DNA from 2 places in the Gordonia pseudamarae genome. Region 2 is predicted to be linked to the other one. Evidence: predicted binding sites of a transcription regulator. Region 2 holds the regulator's gene; the other holds the start of a gene.
What was found. Region 2 encodes HspR, which represses chaperone genes until heat shock. Its sites were predicted from a motif close to ANNTGAGTNNNNNNNACTCANNT; they were not measured.
Positions count from the first base shown of each region.

Region 1 (8,121 bases), 1.5 Mb from region 2:
CCGGCGCGTCGGTGTGCTGGGGCGCCGGCTGATGACGGAGGTCGAATCCGGCTGCCTCGAACTCGACACCATCGCGCGCCCGGTCACCCTCATCTGGGGTGATCGCGACCCGGTCTGCGACCCCGGCGGTGCGCGGACGCTGCTCGACGCCGTTCCCGGATCACATCTGGTCCTCATCGACGGCGGCGGTCATCTGCCGCAGATCGACCAGCCGCACACGGTCGCCGGGATCATCGCGTCGATCGCCGACGAAACCGCCCACCGGACCGACGCATCCGAAGCCGATATCGATATTCGCCGCCACGAGGGACAAGGACAACAGAGCGATGAGTGACCGGGACATCAAAGCCACCGATATCAAAGCCACGGGTATCAAAGCCACCGACATCAAAGGCACGGGTATCAAAGGCACGGGTATCAAAGGCACGGACAGCAAAGCCGGGGATCAGGCGGACGACGGGGGGAACGGGATCGGCGCCACCATCGGTCAGGTCGTGCGGACCGCGGCGAACGTGGTCGAGTACGTGCGCTTCGGCGGCCTGGAAACAGGTGAGGAACCCTCCCCGTATGACGTCACCCTCCGCACGCCCGTGCTGAGCCTGCGACGCTACTTCACCGACGACACGCCGGCCGGCGCCGCGCCGATCCTGCTGGTGCCGCCGCTGATGCTCAGCGCCGACGTCTGGGACGTGTCGCCGTCGACGAGCGCCGTCGGGCACCTGCGCCGCTCGGGCCTGGACCCCTGGGTCGTCGACTTCGGCGATCCGGCGGTCGAACCGGGCGGCAACATGCGCACGGTCACCGACCACGTGCTGGCCGTCTCCGACGCCATCGCCCACGTCACGGCGACCACCGGCCTGCCGGTGCACATCGGCGGCTACTCCCAGGGCGGCCTGTTCTGCTACCAGGCCGCGGCCCTGCGCAAGACCGACGGAATCGCGAGCATCTTCGCGCTCGGCAGCCCGATGGAACCGCTGTCCCTGCCCGGAATAGACCTGCCGGAAGAGGTTTTCGACGCGATCAGCAAATTCGGTATCGGTGTCCTGAGCAAGACGGGACTGCCGGGCTGGGCCTCGGCGAACCTGTTCAGCTGGACCAGCCCCATCGCCACGGCCAAGCAACGCCTGCAGTATCTCGCCGCTCTCGGCGACCGTGACGCACTGCTGCCCAGGGAACGTCAGCGCCGGTTCCTGGCCAACGACGGCTGGATCGCCTTCCCCGGACCGGCGATCGCCGAGGTCATGGAGTCGATGACCAACGAGCGATTCGTCCGTGGCGGCCTGGTCTTCGACGGTCGCGCCGTGAGCATGTCCGACATCACCTGCCCGGTACTGATCTTCACCGGGCAGTACGACGCGTTCGCCCCGCCGCGCGCGGTCCGCGACGTCATCAAGGGATTGCCGCGCGCCCAGGTGTGGGAATGCTCGATGCCGACAGGGCATTTCGGTCTCGGCGTCGGATCGCGGGCCAACAGGGAGACCTGGCCGACGGTGCACCGGTGGGTCGGGTGGATCGCCGGGGACAACGAACGCCCCGACAACCTCATCGACGCCCGCGAGGCCGGGCTGATCGAGCGCGAGGAGGCCACCACCGGCGGCACCGTCCGGCAGGTGCTCAATCTCGGCACGGCCGGTGTGCGCGCCGCCCCGGGACTGGTGCGCGAGGTGATCGACCGGGTGTCGGGGTCGGTGACGGACCTGACCACCGAAGCGCTCGACCAGGTGCCGCGATTGCTGAAACTGGAGCGGGTCGGCCCGGCCACCACGGTCTCCTACGGGAGCCTGCTCGCCGAAGCCGCCGAACAGGACCCGTCGGCGGTCTCCCTGCTGTATCGCGGCCACGCGTACACCCGGGCCGACATCGAAGCCGAGGTCGACGATCTGGTGCTGCGGCTGCTGCGGGTATCGGTCCGGCGCGGCGAACATGTGGGGGTGCTCACCGAATCGGGCGCGGCGCTGCTGTCGACGACCGCCGCGTTGAGCCGCATCGGCGCGGTGGCCGTGCTGCTCCGGCCGGGATCGGACACGCGCGCCGAACTGCAGCTCAGCCGGACCCGGCGGATCCTGGTCGACGCGGCCGGGCTTCCCGGGCTGGCCGGCATCGAGGACGTGACGGTGAACCTGATCGGCGACGCCCACGGAATCGACCTGCCCGCCGGTGTCGAGAACCTCAGCATGATCGACACCACGTCGGTGCGCCCGCCCAACTGGTATCGGCCGAACCCGGGCCGGGGCCGCGACCTGGCCTTCATCCTGTTCGGAGACGGCAGCGACGGCGTCCGGGCCGTGCCGGTGACGAACCGCCGGTGGGCGCTGTCGGCCTACGGTGCGGCCTCGGCGGCCTCCCTGACCGAATCGGACACCGTCTTCTCGGCCAACCCGCTCTATCACGCGTCCGGGTTGCTGCTGGCCACGGCCGCCCCGGTGGCCTCGGGTGCCCGGCTGGCGCTGACCGACTCGTTCGATCCGTCGTCGTTCTGGTCGGAGGTGCGTCACTACGGCGCGACCGTGGTGCCCTACACCTGGAGCATGTTGTCGTTGCTCGTGGCGCAGCCGCACAGTTCCGACGAGGAACACCATCCGGTACGGCTGTTCGTGGGGTCGGGCATGCCGCGCACCCTGTGGCGCGATGTGACCACCAGGTTCGCCCCGGCCCGGGTGCTGGAGATGTTCGTCCCGATCCGGACCGACGCGATCGTGGCCAACGTCTCCGGCCGGAAGATCGGTGCGGCCGGACAGTCGTTGCCGGGGACCGCCCGCACGGCGCTGGCGGCGATTCATCCGGTGACCGGTGACCTGCGATACGACCAGGACGGCTACGTGGTCCGCGCAAAGGAGGGTGTGCCCGGCCGGCTCCTGGTGGAAGCCGAACGGGGAAGCCCGCAGTGGGAGGACGTGCCGCTGCGCGGTGTGTTCGGTCCGCACGACGCGTGGATCGATACCGGTGAGGACTTCCGGCGCGACGAGGACGGCGATCTGTGGCCGCTGGGGCGCGGCACCGACATCATCGTGACCGCCGAGGGGACCGTCCGCCCGCGCGAGATCGAGGACGCGCTGGCCGGTGTTCCGGGTGTGGTGATGGCCGTGGCGATCCCGCGTGAGGACGCGCTGACCGTCGCCGTGGCGACCACCTCGGACGGTACCTACGACCAGGACCGGGCTCGCGGCGTCCTCGCGGACATGTCGGCCGCCGCGGGCCTGACCACGATCGTGCGGGTCGAGGACATTCCGCTCACCCGCTGGTACCGGCCGGACCGGAAGGCACTGGGGACCCCTGCCCGGCCTGCTCCGGCGAAGTGACGGGCGCTCGTCGGGCGCGGCGGACGCGCATGGGCGCAACCGAACCGCGCCCGACGAGCGAGACGGGGAACCTCACCGATCGGGGAACGGTGGGCGAGTCGGCGTCGACCACGCTCAGCAGGATCTTGGCCGCCTCCGCGCCCATGTGATAGTGATCGACGGCGACGGTGGTCAGTGGTGGGGTGACCAGGTCGGCCGTCGGGATGTCGCTGTAGCCGACGATGCTCATCTCGCCGGGGCATTCGATGCCGCGATGGCGTAGCTCCTTGAGGATGCCGAACGTGACCATGTCGTTGAATCCGATGTTCGCGGTGCGGTCGGTCGACTCGATGAGCTGACCTGTCGCCGTGCGGTCGGTGTGTCGGAGTCGATGTGGCCGACCGATGCCGCAGGCGCTGGATTCCTGGACTGGTGACCTGCAGAAGCGGTGAAAAGTCTGGACTGGGTTTCGCCTGAAAGTCTGGACTCGCGTGCAGAAGCGCCACTGACCTGTGCATACGTCCTTACAGAGGTGGTGTCCGCTGCTGCGCTGGATGCCTGCGGTTGGTCTAGATGTACTTCCCCGACACGTTGTGAACATCTGAGGTAAGGCGAAGGCCTCCGGGCAGGATGTGGGTTACCACACTCACCATCTAGCCACGGAGGTCTTCGTGACTCACGCTAACGCACCGTTGACGCCCGAGGGGCGTCGCCGTCTTGCTTCCCTGATCATCGATGAGGGCTGGTCTTTGCGGCGCGCTGCCGAACGGTTCCAGTGTTCGCCGGCCACGGCCAAGCGGTGGGCCGACCGTTACCGCGCCGGCCAGTGCCTGACCGACCGCAGTTCCCGCCCCGCCCGCTCACCGGCCCGGCTGCCCCGACGCACCGAACGACGAATCATCTGCCTGCGTTACTCCCGCCGGTGGGGACCGCACCGGATCTCCTATCACCTGGGTATCGCGCGTTCGACGGTCGGTCGGGTCCTGGAGCGCTACCGGATGCCGCTGCTGGCGAACATCGACCAGGCCACCGGACTACCGGTGCGCAGACCGAAACCGAAACGGTACGAGGTCGACCGGCCCGGACGACTCGTGCATGTCGACATCAAGAAGCATGGAGAGCTTCTTCGCGCTACTGCAACGCAATGTCCTCGACCGCCAGCGCTGGGATACTCGTGAATAGCTGCGGATCGCGATTGTCAAGGGCCATCGGGAACTGACCATTGGCGGACATGGTTCTGTCCGGTGGTGTTCGCCAGTCAGTCGTGTTAGGTGGTCGGTGACGTCAGTGCTGGTCGCCATGGCACACTGTCGGCTAATCGCGCCTGGGCGGCGACGCGGGCACAGGTCTGGAAGGTGGCGCGACGCGGGTATCGAATTGAGTGCTCGCAAGGCGTCGCTCGGTGATTCCGACGAGATCGAGGATGTCGTGGGCGAGATAGCCGGTGGTTCTGCGGTCGATGACTTTACGGGTGAGGACACCTGCGTCGGCCAGCTCGTCGAGCGCGCCACGGGCTGCGTTGAACGAGACATCGATCAGCCGCTCAACCGAGCGTCCGGTCAGCACCGGCGCCTCCGGCAGGATCGACAGGATGCGCTGCGCCGCGGAGTCAGCGCGCGGCGCTATTCGAAGCCCGCGAGCTGCCCTGTCCTGATTCACCTTGCGCTGCCAGGAGGTTTCCAGCGCTGAGACATCGTCGGCGAGTTGCGCTGCCTGGTGTATCGCAATGGTGGTGGCCTCGATGAAGAAGGCAAGCCACGTGGCCTGACCGCGGCCTGCTTCGACGCGATCGGCGCCACCGGCGTAACGGTAGCTGTTCAGGCCCGCGACATACCGCTCACTCAGCGTCGCCAGTACCAGGCTGATGGGCAATACGGCGTCTGGGGACAGCCCGCCCCGTGCCAGCACGGTGTGGATCAAAGCCCTGCCGACTCGTCCGTTTCCGTCGGTGAACGGGTGGATCGTCTCGAACTGAGCGTGTACAAGTCCCGCTTGGATGAGTGGTCCGTGTGATGCGCCGTTGACGTACCTGACCAGGTCGGCCATCAGCGCCGGGACCAGCTCGGGTGGTGGTGGAACGAACTCCGCGCGCAGCGGGTTCCAATTCGAACCACCAATCCAGTTCTGGACCACGCGGATTCCGCGATGGTGGTCACCTTGCAACAGGCCATCGTGTAGCGCTTCGATGTCAGCCACCGTCACCTCGGGCGAGGTCACCAGTTCACCCGATGCGGCCCGCAGCACGGCAATATTCCTGGCGACGAGCCTTGCCTTGTCGCTCAGGCCTCGGACACTCTCAGTCAAACCCAGCTCGGCGAGTGCGACTTGCTGTGGCGACGGCGCGATACCTTCGATCATCGAACTGGAGATCGCTTCCGAACGCGTGAGCAGCCGGGAAATGGCAGACAGGCCGCGTGAGCCGGGAACGGCGGCCAAATGTCGGATCGCACGTTCCGCCGAGGCTGCCGCCGCGCCCAGTTCGCCGTCGAGGGCCAGTGGGCGGTTGCACAATGGGTCGGGGACATATGCCGAGAAGCGTCCACCGCGACGGTCTGACGCGACGAGACCGGACTGGTCGGCGGGCTGCCAATGGAGGTCGCGAAGGTGGGCCATGGTTGTAGGTTTCGACCTTTCTATGAACAGATCCGCATCTTATCTAAGTTTAGATAGTCATTCTTCAATGACGAGGTTTGTCGAGGGTTGGGGACTTGGTCCTGACTTGAGCGGAATACACTCAACTCTGTTGGCGTTGTCGACTCCGTAGGCTCATACTTGAGTCTGTTGGACTAAAGAGAAAGGTATGCGAAGTGGACAGCTTCACTCCCACGACCAAGACACAGCAGGCACTGAGTGCTGCCGTGCACGCCGCGACCGCTGCCGGCAACTCGGACGTGCGTCCCGCTCATATCCTGGTGGCCCTGCTCGATCAGTCCGACGGTATCGCCGCGCCGCTGCTCAAGGCTGTCGGGGTGGATCCGTCGACCGTTCGGACATTGGCCCAGGCGATCATCGACCGTGCGCCCACCGTTGCCAGCGCCAGTGCGTCCCCGCAATTGTCCCGCGAGTCGATCGCGGCGATCGGCGCCGCCCAGCAGCTCGCGGGCGAGCTCGACGACGACTATGTATCCACCGAACACCTCGTGGTCGGTTTGGCGACCGGTGACTCCGATGTCGCCAAACTCCTGCACAACCAGGGTGCGACACCGCAGGCGCTGCGGGACGCGTTCGTTTCGGTACGCGGTACGGCACGAGTGACCTCCGAGGACCCCGAGTCGACCTATCAGGCGCTGGAGAAGTACTCCACCGACCTCACCGCCGCCGCTCGCGAGGGCAAACTCGACCCGGTCATCGGCCGCGACTCGGAGATCCGCCGCGTCGTGCAGGTGCTGAGCCGGCGCACCAAGAACAACCCGGTGCTCATCGGTGAACCCGGCGTCGGCAAGACCGCCATCGTCGAAGGGCTCGCCCAGCGCGTCGTCGCCGGTGACGTACCCGAATCGTTGCGGGGTAAGACCGTCATCTCCCTCGACCTCGGTTCGATGGTCGCCGGTGCCAAGTATCGCGGCGAGTTCGAGGAACGCCTCAAGGCGGTGCTCGATGAGATCAAAGGCTCTGCCGGACAGGTCATCACGTTCATCGACGAACTGCACACCATCGTCGGCGCCGGGGCCACCGGCGACTCGGCGATGGACGCGGGCAACATGATCAAACCGATGCTCGCCCGTGGTGAACTGCGCCTGGTCGGTGCGACGACCCTGGAGGAGTACCGCAAGTACATCGAGAAGGACGCCGCCCTCGAACGGCGCTTTCAGCAGGTGTACGTGGGCGAACCGTCGGTCGAGGATGCCATCGGCATCCTGCGCGGCCTCAAGGAGAAGTACGAGGTGCACCACGGCGTGCGCATCACCGACTCCGCGCTGGTCGCCGCCGCGACACTGTCCGACAGGTACATCACCTCGCGCTTCCTGCCCGACAAGGCCATCGACCTCGTCGACGAGGCCGCCTCGCGGCTGCGGATGGAAATCGACTCGCGCCCCGTCGAAATCGACGAGGTGGAGCGGATCGTCCGCCGCCTGGAGGTGGAAGAGCTTGCGCTGCAGAAGGAAACCGACGCGGCGTCGAAGGAACGGCTGGACAAGCTGCGCCAGGAACTGGCCGACCAGAAGGAGAAACTGAACGAGTTGTCGGCGCGCTGGCAGGGCGAGAAGACTGCCATCGACTCGGTGCGCGATCTGCGCGAGGAGCTCGATCGTCTTCGCGGACAGGCTGATCGGGCCGAACGTGACGGAGACCTGGGCAAGGCCGCCGAACTCCGGTACGGCAAGATCCCCGGCCTGGAGAAGCAACTCGAGGCCGCGGTCGAAAAGACCGGTGCCGCACCGGGTCAGGATGTGATGCTGCAGGAGGAGGTGGGCCCCGACGACGTCGCCGAGGTGGTGTCGTCGTGGACCGGTGTGCCCGCCGGGCGCATGCTGGAGGGTGAGAGCGCGAAACTGCTGCGCATGGAGGACGAACTCGGTGCGCGGGTCATCGGCCAGAAGGCGGCCGTCACGGCGGTGTCCGACGCGGTTCGCCGCGCCCGCGCCGGGGTGGCCGACCCCAACCGGCCGCTCGGCTCGTTCCTGTTCCTCGGCCCCACGGGCGTCGGCAAGACCGAACTCGCCAAGGCGCTCGCGGAGTTCCTGTTCGACGACGAACGCGCCATGGTGCGTATCGACATGAGTGAATACGGTGAGAAGCACAGCGTCGCAAGGCTTGTCGGTGCACCTCCCGGGTACGTCGGGTACGAGTCGGGCGGTCAGCTCACCGAGGCGGTCCGCCGTCGCCCCTACACCGTCGTCCT
Region 1 is NZ_CP045809.1:815,729-823,849, forward strand. Features, by position in the region: gene GII31_RS03505 (alpha/beta fold hydrolase) at 1-334, shown strand, start outside; gene GII31_RS03510 (AMP-binding protein) at 327-3,299, shown strand; gene GII31_RS03515 (substrate-binding domain-containing protein) at 3,232-3,879, opposite strand; partial or broken gene GII31_RS03520 (helix-turn-helix domain-containing protein) at 3,950-4,402, shown strand; gene GII31_RS03525 (Fic family protein) at 4,593-5,891, opposite strand; gene clpB (ATP-dependent chaperone ClpB) at 6,086-8,121, shown strand, end outside.
Region 1: a site for HspR is predicted at 5,996-6,018, ahead of clpB (ATP-dependent chaperone ClpB). Genes of this name have one in related genera too.

Region 2 (8,121 bases):
CGCCGCGTCGCTGGCGGGGATCGTCGAGGGCACCCGGCATCACGCGGCCCGGCGCGCCGAGGAGATGGATGCGGCCACCGCCATGCTCGACGGTCACGGCGTGCCGGCGGATATCGCGCGGGCGGCGGCGGTGTCGCTGCACCGGCTGGCCGGTGCCCGAACCGAATCGCAGACCTGGGCATCGCAGACCTGGGCATCACAGACCTGAGCATCACAGACCTGAGCGTAATCGGATCAACTTTTTCTCCGGAATCGGGAACAACCCCGGGGGTCCACCCGTTGGACCCATCGAGAAACTTGAGCAATACACACTCAACTTGAGTTGACCGCAGGGCGAAGGTTCCGCTAGAACATGAGTCGGCCGCACTGAAGTTGAGTGCCTGCGCAGGTTTCCGGGCAAACCAACCCGGTGCCGTGGGCGGCGCCGGACCCGCAGAAGCTTGGGCTCACGCCCTGAAACAGGAGGAAAAACAGATGTCACGTGCTGTTGGAATCGACCTCGGTACCACCAACTCCGTCGTATCCGTGCTGGAAGGCGGCGAATCGAGCGTCATCGCCAACGCGGAGGGCTCGCGGACCACGCCGTCCGTCGTCGCCTTCGCGCGCAACGGTGAGGTACTTGTCGGGCAGCCCGCCAAGAACCAGGCCGTCACCAACGTCGACCGCACCATCCGTTCGGTCAAGCGTCACATGGGCGAGGACTGGACCGTCGGCATCGACGACAAGAAGTACACCCCGCAGGAGATCAGCGCGCGCACGCTCATGAAGCTCAAGCGCGACGCGGAGGCCTACCTCGGCGAGGACGTCACCGACGCGGTGATCACCGTTCCCGCGTACTTCAACGACGCCCAGCGTCAGGCCACCAAGGAGGCCGGCCAGATCGCGGGCCTGAACGTGCTGCGCATCGTCAACGAGCCCACCGCCGCGGCCCTGGCCTACGGACTGGACAAGGGTGAGAAGGAACAGACCATCCTGGTGTTCGACCTCGGTGGCGGCACCTTCGACGTCTCGTTGCTGGAGATCGGCGACGGTGTCGTGGAGGTCCGCGCGACCTCCGGCGACAACAACCTCGGTGGCGACGACTGGGATCAGCGTGTCGTCGACTGGCTCGTCGAGAAGTTCAAGTCGCAGAACGGCATCGACCTGACCAAGGACAAGATGGCCCTGCAACGTCTGCGCGAGGCCGCGGAGAAGGCCAAGATCGAGCTGTCGGCATCGCAGTCGACCGGGATCAACCTGCCGTACATCACCGTCGACGCCGACAAGAACCCGCTGTTCCTCGACGAGCAGCTGAGCCGGTCGGAATTCCAGAAGATCACCTCCGACCTGCTCGAGCGCACCCGTGCCCCGTTCCAGGCCGTCATCAAGGACGCCGGGATCTCGGTCGGCGACATCGACCACGTGGTCCTCGTCGGCGGCTCCACCCGTATGCCCGCGGTCACCGAGCTGGTCAAGGAGCTGACCGGCGGCCAGGAGCCCAACAAGGGCGTCAACCCCGACGAGGTCGTCGCGGTGGGTGCGGCCCTGCAGGCCGGGGTGCTGCGTGGTGAGGTCAAGGACGTCCTGCTGCTCGATGTGACCCCGCTGTCGCTGGGTATCGAGACCAAGGGCGGCGTGATGCACAAGCTGATCGAACGCAACACCACCATCCCCACCAAGCGGTCGGAGACCTACACCACCGCCGAGGACAACCAGCCCTCGGTGCAGATCCAGGTGTATCAGGGTGAGCGTGAGATCGCCTCGCACAACAAGCTGCTCGGCTCCTTCGAGCTCGGCGGTATCGCCCCGGCACCGCAGGGTGTCCCGCAGATCGAGGTGACCTTCGACATCGACGCCAACGGCATCGTGCACGTCACCGCGAAGGACAAGGGCACCGGCAAGGAGAACAGCATCCGCATCCAGGACGGTTCGGGCCTGAGCAAGGACGAGATCGACCGGATGATCAAGGACGCCGAGGCGCACGCGGAGGAAGACCGCAATCGTCGTGAGGAGGCCGAGACCCGCAACCAGGCCGAGTCGCTGGTCCACCACACCGAGAAGTTCCTCAAGGACAACGAGGACAAGGTGGACGCGGGCCTCAAGGAGAAGGTCAACGCGAGCATCGCCGAGGCCAACGAGGCGCTCAAGGGCACCGACATCGGGGCCGTCAAGAACGCCATCGAGAAGCTGTCGGAGCAGTCGCAGGAAATGGGCCAGGCCATCTACGCCGCCGCCCAGGCCGACGCCACCGCCGACGGTGGCGACGCGGGTGCCGATGCTGGCGCCGATGACGTGGTGGACGCCGAGGTTGTCGACGAGGACAAGAAGTGACGGCTTCGGGCCCCCTGTCCGACGAACCGATCCAGCCTGACGAGCCGATCACCGTCAGCGACCGGCGGCGCATCGATCCCGACACGGGACAGGTGCGCCCCGGCGCGGCGGACGAGGAGCGGGCGGGGCAACCGCGGCAGGGACAGGATGGGACTTCGTCCGAGCAGGACGAGCCGCAACTCGCCACGGCGGCACCCGACGCGGCCGCGCAGGTGGCCGCCGAGCAGGTCGCCGAGCTGACCGCTGCGCTCCAGCGTGAACGGGCCCAGTTCGCCAACTTCAAACGGCGCAGCGCCGAGGAGAAGCAGGGATCGGTGGCCTACGGCAAGCGGGTGCTGGCCGAGAAGCTGTTGCCCATCCTCGACGATCTGGACCGGGCGCGCGCCCACGGCGACCTCGCCGAGGGCCCGCTCAAGTCCGTCGCCGACAAACTCCTCGGTGTGCTCACCGCGGAGGAGCTGGTGCCGTTCGGCACGTCCGGTGATCCCTTCGATCCCGAGTTGCACGAGGCGGTACAGAATGACGGCGACGGCACCAATCCGGTGCTCGGTGACGTGTACCGATGCGGATACCGATTCGGCGACAAGGTGATTCGTACCGCGATGGTGACGGTTACCGATGCACCCGCGGCTCCGGCCGAGGCCGCGACCGACACGCGGGGTGCAGAATAGGGGCAATCCGCCCCGGGTCTGACCGCACATCGGAGATGCCCGGTGACGTCACCACGGCGTCACCGGGCATCTCCGGTCGACAAGAACTTCACAGCAATCACGCGGTCCGCGCGCAGTGTCGTCGGACCCACGTCCCACAGGAGGTGACGTCCGATGGCTCCACAACGCGAATGGCTCGAACGAGACTTCTACAAGGACCTCGGCGTTGCTTCTGACGCTTCGCCTGAGGAAATTCAGAAGGCCTATCGCAAGCTCGCCGCAGAGCTGCACCCTGACCGCAATCCAGGGAACGCGGAGGCCGAAGAGCGATTCAAGAGGGTGTCTGAAGCAAAGAGCGTTCTATCGGATCCCGAGAAGAAGAAAGAGTACGACGAGACCCGTGCGATGTTCGCCGGCGGTCGATTCCGTGGCGGCGGCAACGGCTTCCCCGGCGGCTTTCCGGGCGGCGGGGGCACCAGCTACACGACCAGCACGGGCGCCGACTTCAATATCGGTGACCTGTTCGGTGGTGGTGGCGGCGGTGGCGGCGAATCGGGTGGTTTCGGCGACATCTTCGAGGGCCTGTTCAACCGGGGCGGCCGGTCGCAGACCACCACCCGGCCGCGCCGCGGTAAAGACCTGGAGACCGAGACCTCGCTGACCTTCCGCGACGCGGCCGTCGGTACGACGGTGCCGTTGCGGGTGACCAGCCCGTCGCCGTGCACGTCCTGTCACGGCAGCGGGGCGAAGGCCGGCACCAGCCCGCGCGTGTGCCCGTCGTGCAACGGTTCGGGCTATGTGAGCCGCAATCAGGGCGCGTTCGGTTTCAGCGAGCCGTGCCAGGATTGCCAGGGCACCGGTTCGCGGATCGACGATCCGTGCACCGACTGCGACGGCAGCGGTGTCAAGGTCCGTGCCCGCACCATCAATGTGCGCATCCCCCCGGGCGTGGAGGACGGGCAGCGGATCCGGCTGGCCGGGCAGGGCGAGGCGGGCCGGCGCGGTGCACCGTCCGGCGATCTGTACGTGGTGGTGCACGTCGAGGCGGACAGGGTGTTTACGCGCAGCGGCCAGGATCTGAAGGTGGCCCTGCCGGTGAGTATCTCCGAACTGGTCCTGGGCGCGACGGTGTCGGTCCCGACACTCGACGGCTCGGTGGGCGTGAAGATACCGGCGGGCACCACCGACGGACGCACCCTGCGAGTACGCGGCCGGGGCGTGCCGAAGCGGTCCGGTGGGGCCGGGGACCTGCTGGTCACCGTGAAGGTCGCGGTGCCGCCCGAACTCGACGACGCCGCGCGCGAGGCCATGCGGGCCTACGCTCAGGCCGAGCACGCTAGTGGGTTCGATCCGCGGGCAGACTGGGGACGGTGACCGGCCATGAACACGCGATCGAATTCCGACGGGGTGCCCGGTGGTCGGGACGCGGCCCGCGGCGGTGGTTCCTCTGGGGGCAACACCGCCGATACGACTGCGGTGTTCATGATCTCGGTGGCGGCGGAGCTGGCCGGTATGCACGCGCAGACGTTGCGCACCTACGACCGGCTCGGCCTGGTCACCCCGTCGCGCACCAGCGGCGGGGGCCGTCGGTACTCCTCCCGCGATGTCGAGCTGCTGCGCGAGATTCAGCGCCTTTCCCAGGAGGAGGGCGTGAATCTGGCCGGAATCAAACGGATCATCGATCTGAGCAACCAGGTCGACGCGCTGCGCGCGCGGATCGGTGAACTCACCGAGGAACTGGATTCGGCCCGGTCCCGGCGCGGTGGCGAGCTGGTCCCGGTGCCCCGCACCAGTGCGCTGGTCGTCTGGCAGCCGCGGCGCCGTGGGGGCAGAGGACAGTCGGGTTCGGGCGGTCAGAAGGGCGACCGGCAGCCGGGTTCGGACGGCTGAGATGCGCGCGGCGCCGGCGGGTACGGATGCCGACGGGGAGCCGACAGCCCGAGGCGCCGGGAGTGCGCGCCGACGCTACCCCTACAGTAGTGGGAACACCGGATCGCTCGGGCGGTTCGATCTTGACGAGGGACACGCACGATGACGTACGGCGCGAACGAGCCGGATTCGGAGGCACCGACCGTGGGGGTCGGCCGCCACGAGTCCGCCGGGAACGGCAGCGTGCTGGGCGTGGCTGTCACCGATGACGCGATCATCTCGATCGTGCGGGGGCCGGCCGGCGACATAGTCGCCAGCAATATCGTCGACCTCGTCGCCGGCACGCCGCAGGACGCGTTCGATGCGGTCGCCGAACTCATCGATTCGGTCCCGATGGCCGTCGACGCGATCGGCATCGCGGCCTCCCGTGAGCCGACGGGCGCCTTCCTCGCCGAACAGGTGGCTCTCGGACCTTCCGCTCCGGTATGGGCGGCCAAGGTGCGGATGGTGGATTTCCCGGTCGCACTGGCCGAGGTGGCGCGCGCCGAGCCGACCCGCGGTGGTGTGGTCGCCGTCGTCGATCTTGACGGCGCGGGCGTGCCGTCGTCGGGCCGCTCCATCATCACCGTCGACGTGCAGTCAGGCGCCATCGTGGGTACCGCGTCGTTCAACGACGGCTCACCGGCGCCCATCACCGAACCGGACGGGGCCAACGCGGTCGCCGACGCCGTCACGACGATGCCCGGCGGAGCAGCTGTCGTCCAGGTCATCTGCACCGGTGCCGGGGCGGCGGTGCCGGGAGTGGCGCCGGCCTTCGAGTACGCGGTCGCCCGGCCGGTGTCGATCGCGACCGCACCGGAACTGGCCGTCGCCACCGGCGTGGCCGTGTCCGCGCATCGGTTGCTGTCCGAGCCGGTCCGGCCGGTGCGTACCCCCGCTGCCGCCGCGGTCGTCGGCGATACCCCGCAGGCCCAGCCCCGTCGGTGGTGGCCGGCCGCCGCGGCGATCGTCGGTGCACTCGCGCTCGGGGCGATCGCCGGTGCGGTGATCGCGGACTCGGCCGGATCGGGTGAGGAGAAGGTCTCGACCGCCTCGGATGCGACGGCGACGGTCACGCGGACCACCACCAAGACCGTCAACAGGTCCCGCGCCACCGTCACCGAAACGGTCCGCGGCGACGGGGCCACGGTCACCGAACGCAACACGGAGACGGCGACCGCCACCACCACACGGACGGCGACGCGAACGGTCACCGAGACCGCCACCGAAACCGATATGCAGACCGAGACCGAGACGGTCACGGAGACTCCGGCCACGGTCACGGTGACCACGACGATCGAGGTTCCGGCCGAGCGTAACTACTATGTGCCCGAGCGGTCACAGACCCGCTGGCGACAGGATGCCGAGGACCCGCTCCGATAGAACCACCGGTGCGCCCGGCCCGGTGGTTCAGGTCCCCGGTGGTTCAGGTCAGGGGGTCGTGCTGGATTCTGCGAGCGGGTACGCCGGTGATGATCAGGCGCGTGCGGGTCGACTCGATCATATCGGGCGAGCCGGCCAGCAGTACCTGATGTTCGCTCCAATCGCTGTATGTCACAACCACGTTGGCCAAGGTTCCGTACATGTGCTCGATGCCGAGCTCGGTGGGGGTGACCACCGCGTCCAGCCACCACGGATCCTCGGTGTGTTCGGACACCGCGGTCACGGTGAGCCAGGGGTTGGTGGCGCAGATCCGGCGCAACACCGCCAGGTCGTACAGCTCACCCGGGTAGCGGGTGCCGTAGAAGATGTGTGTGGGCACCTGGTCGGCGCGTCTGGCCATGTCCAGCAGCAGCGCGCGCAGCGGTGCCAGACCGGTGCCGCCCGCCACCATCAGGACGGGTAGCTGCGGTTCGATGTGCAGAGTGCCGTGCGCCTGCGCGAACGTCCAGCGATCGCCGACGGCGGTCTCCTTCACCACCGACGCGCTGAACAGTCCGCCGGGCACGCCCCGGACGTGGAACTCGAGTTCGCCCGCCTCGTTCGGCGGGATCGCCGGCGACAGATTGCGCCACGTCTTGGGCCACTGCGGTATGCACACCTCCAGATACTGTCCCGTCTGATAGACCGGCGGATGATCGGTGAGCAGCCGGACCACGGCAAGGTCGCGGGAGATTCGGAACTTCTCGGCGACCTCGGCCGTCCATACGGCCGGGCCTTCGGCCATCTGTGCGGCCCCGCGCATCACACCGGTGGTCAGCAGCATCGCCTGCGACACCGCCTGCTGGGTCTCGGTGTCCCAGTCGGCGCCCATCATGGCGGCGAATTCATCCATCAGCGCCTGATACATGTGGTTGTAGTGTTCGGGCGTGATTCCGTATTTGCGGTGGTCACGACCGAGCTGGGCCAGGAAGTCGACCAGTTCGTCCTGGCCGCTGGGCGCGGGAATCGTGGCGAGCACATGGTCGATGACGCCGACGAACTTGCTGCGCATCTCGGTCATCGACGGGCCGAACAGGTCGCGTAGTGCCGGTTCGATGCTGAACAGGCGTGCGTACACGTTGGTGGCAAAACCCTGCTGGTCCTCGTTGACCAGGTCTCGCAGATGGTGCAGACCGCGTCGGGAATGGCTGACCACGGTGTATCCGTACCTCCTGTAGCCGGGCTCGGCCCGGGCATGGATTCATCGGGCTGAAGCCAATATTCTAGTCGGTGGCCGGGCGCGGCCGCCGTAGCGGAGAGGTCGTGGCGACCGATCACGGATATGGCCCGGTTGTGGATGTGACGACGACAGTAACGATGTGGTAACGACAGGGACGGCGATCGGGTCGGTCCCGTATGCGACGCTCAGGGGGTGAACAAGTTGGAAGGTGTACCGTCGGGCATCGTCGACGCGCACCTGCATCAATGGAATCCGCGTCGTATGCCGTCGTCGTCGGATGTCCTCACCCGCGGCCTGCGTCAGCTGGCCGGGATGGGCAGCCGGATCATCCCGCGGGTGACCGGCCGCGTCGAGCCGGAGTTCCTGCTCAACCCATCGGCTCTGCTGCGCGCCTATGAGCCCCGTGACTATCTCGCCGATGCCGCGCGGGTGCTGCCGGTGACCGGCGCGCGGATCGACACCGTGGTGTGTGTGGAGTCGCTGTCACTGAGTGGGCGGGACACCTCGCCGGTGGTGGAGACCGGGTATATCGCGTCGTTGCCGTTCGGGGTGGGGTCGGCACCGCGGCTGGGGGCGGTCATCGCCGCGGGCGATCCCGGTGAGGCCGACTTCGGGGCACGGCTGGACGAACACGCGGCGATCACCGATCTG
Region 2 is NZ_CP045809.1:4,457,935-4,466,055, reverse strand. Features, by position in the region: gene GII31_RS19485 (NAD(P)-dependent oxidoreductase) at 1-208, shown strand, start outside; gene dnaK (molecular chaperone DnaK) at 475-2,310, shown strand; gene grpE (nucleotide exchange factor GrpE) at 2,307-2,981, shown strand; gene dnaJ (molecular chaperone DnaJ) at 3,135-4,334, shown strand; gene GII31_RS19465 (heat shock protein transcriptional repressor HspR) at 4,341-4,850, shown strand; gene GII31_RS19460 (hypothetical protein) at 4,992-6,251, shown strand; gene GII31_RS19455 (FAD-binding oxidoreductase) at 6,295-7,446, opposite strand; gene GII31_RS19450 (amidohydrolase family protein) at 7,663-8,121, shown strand, end outside.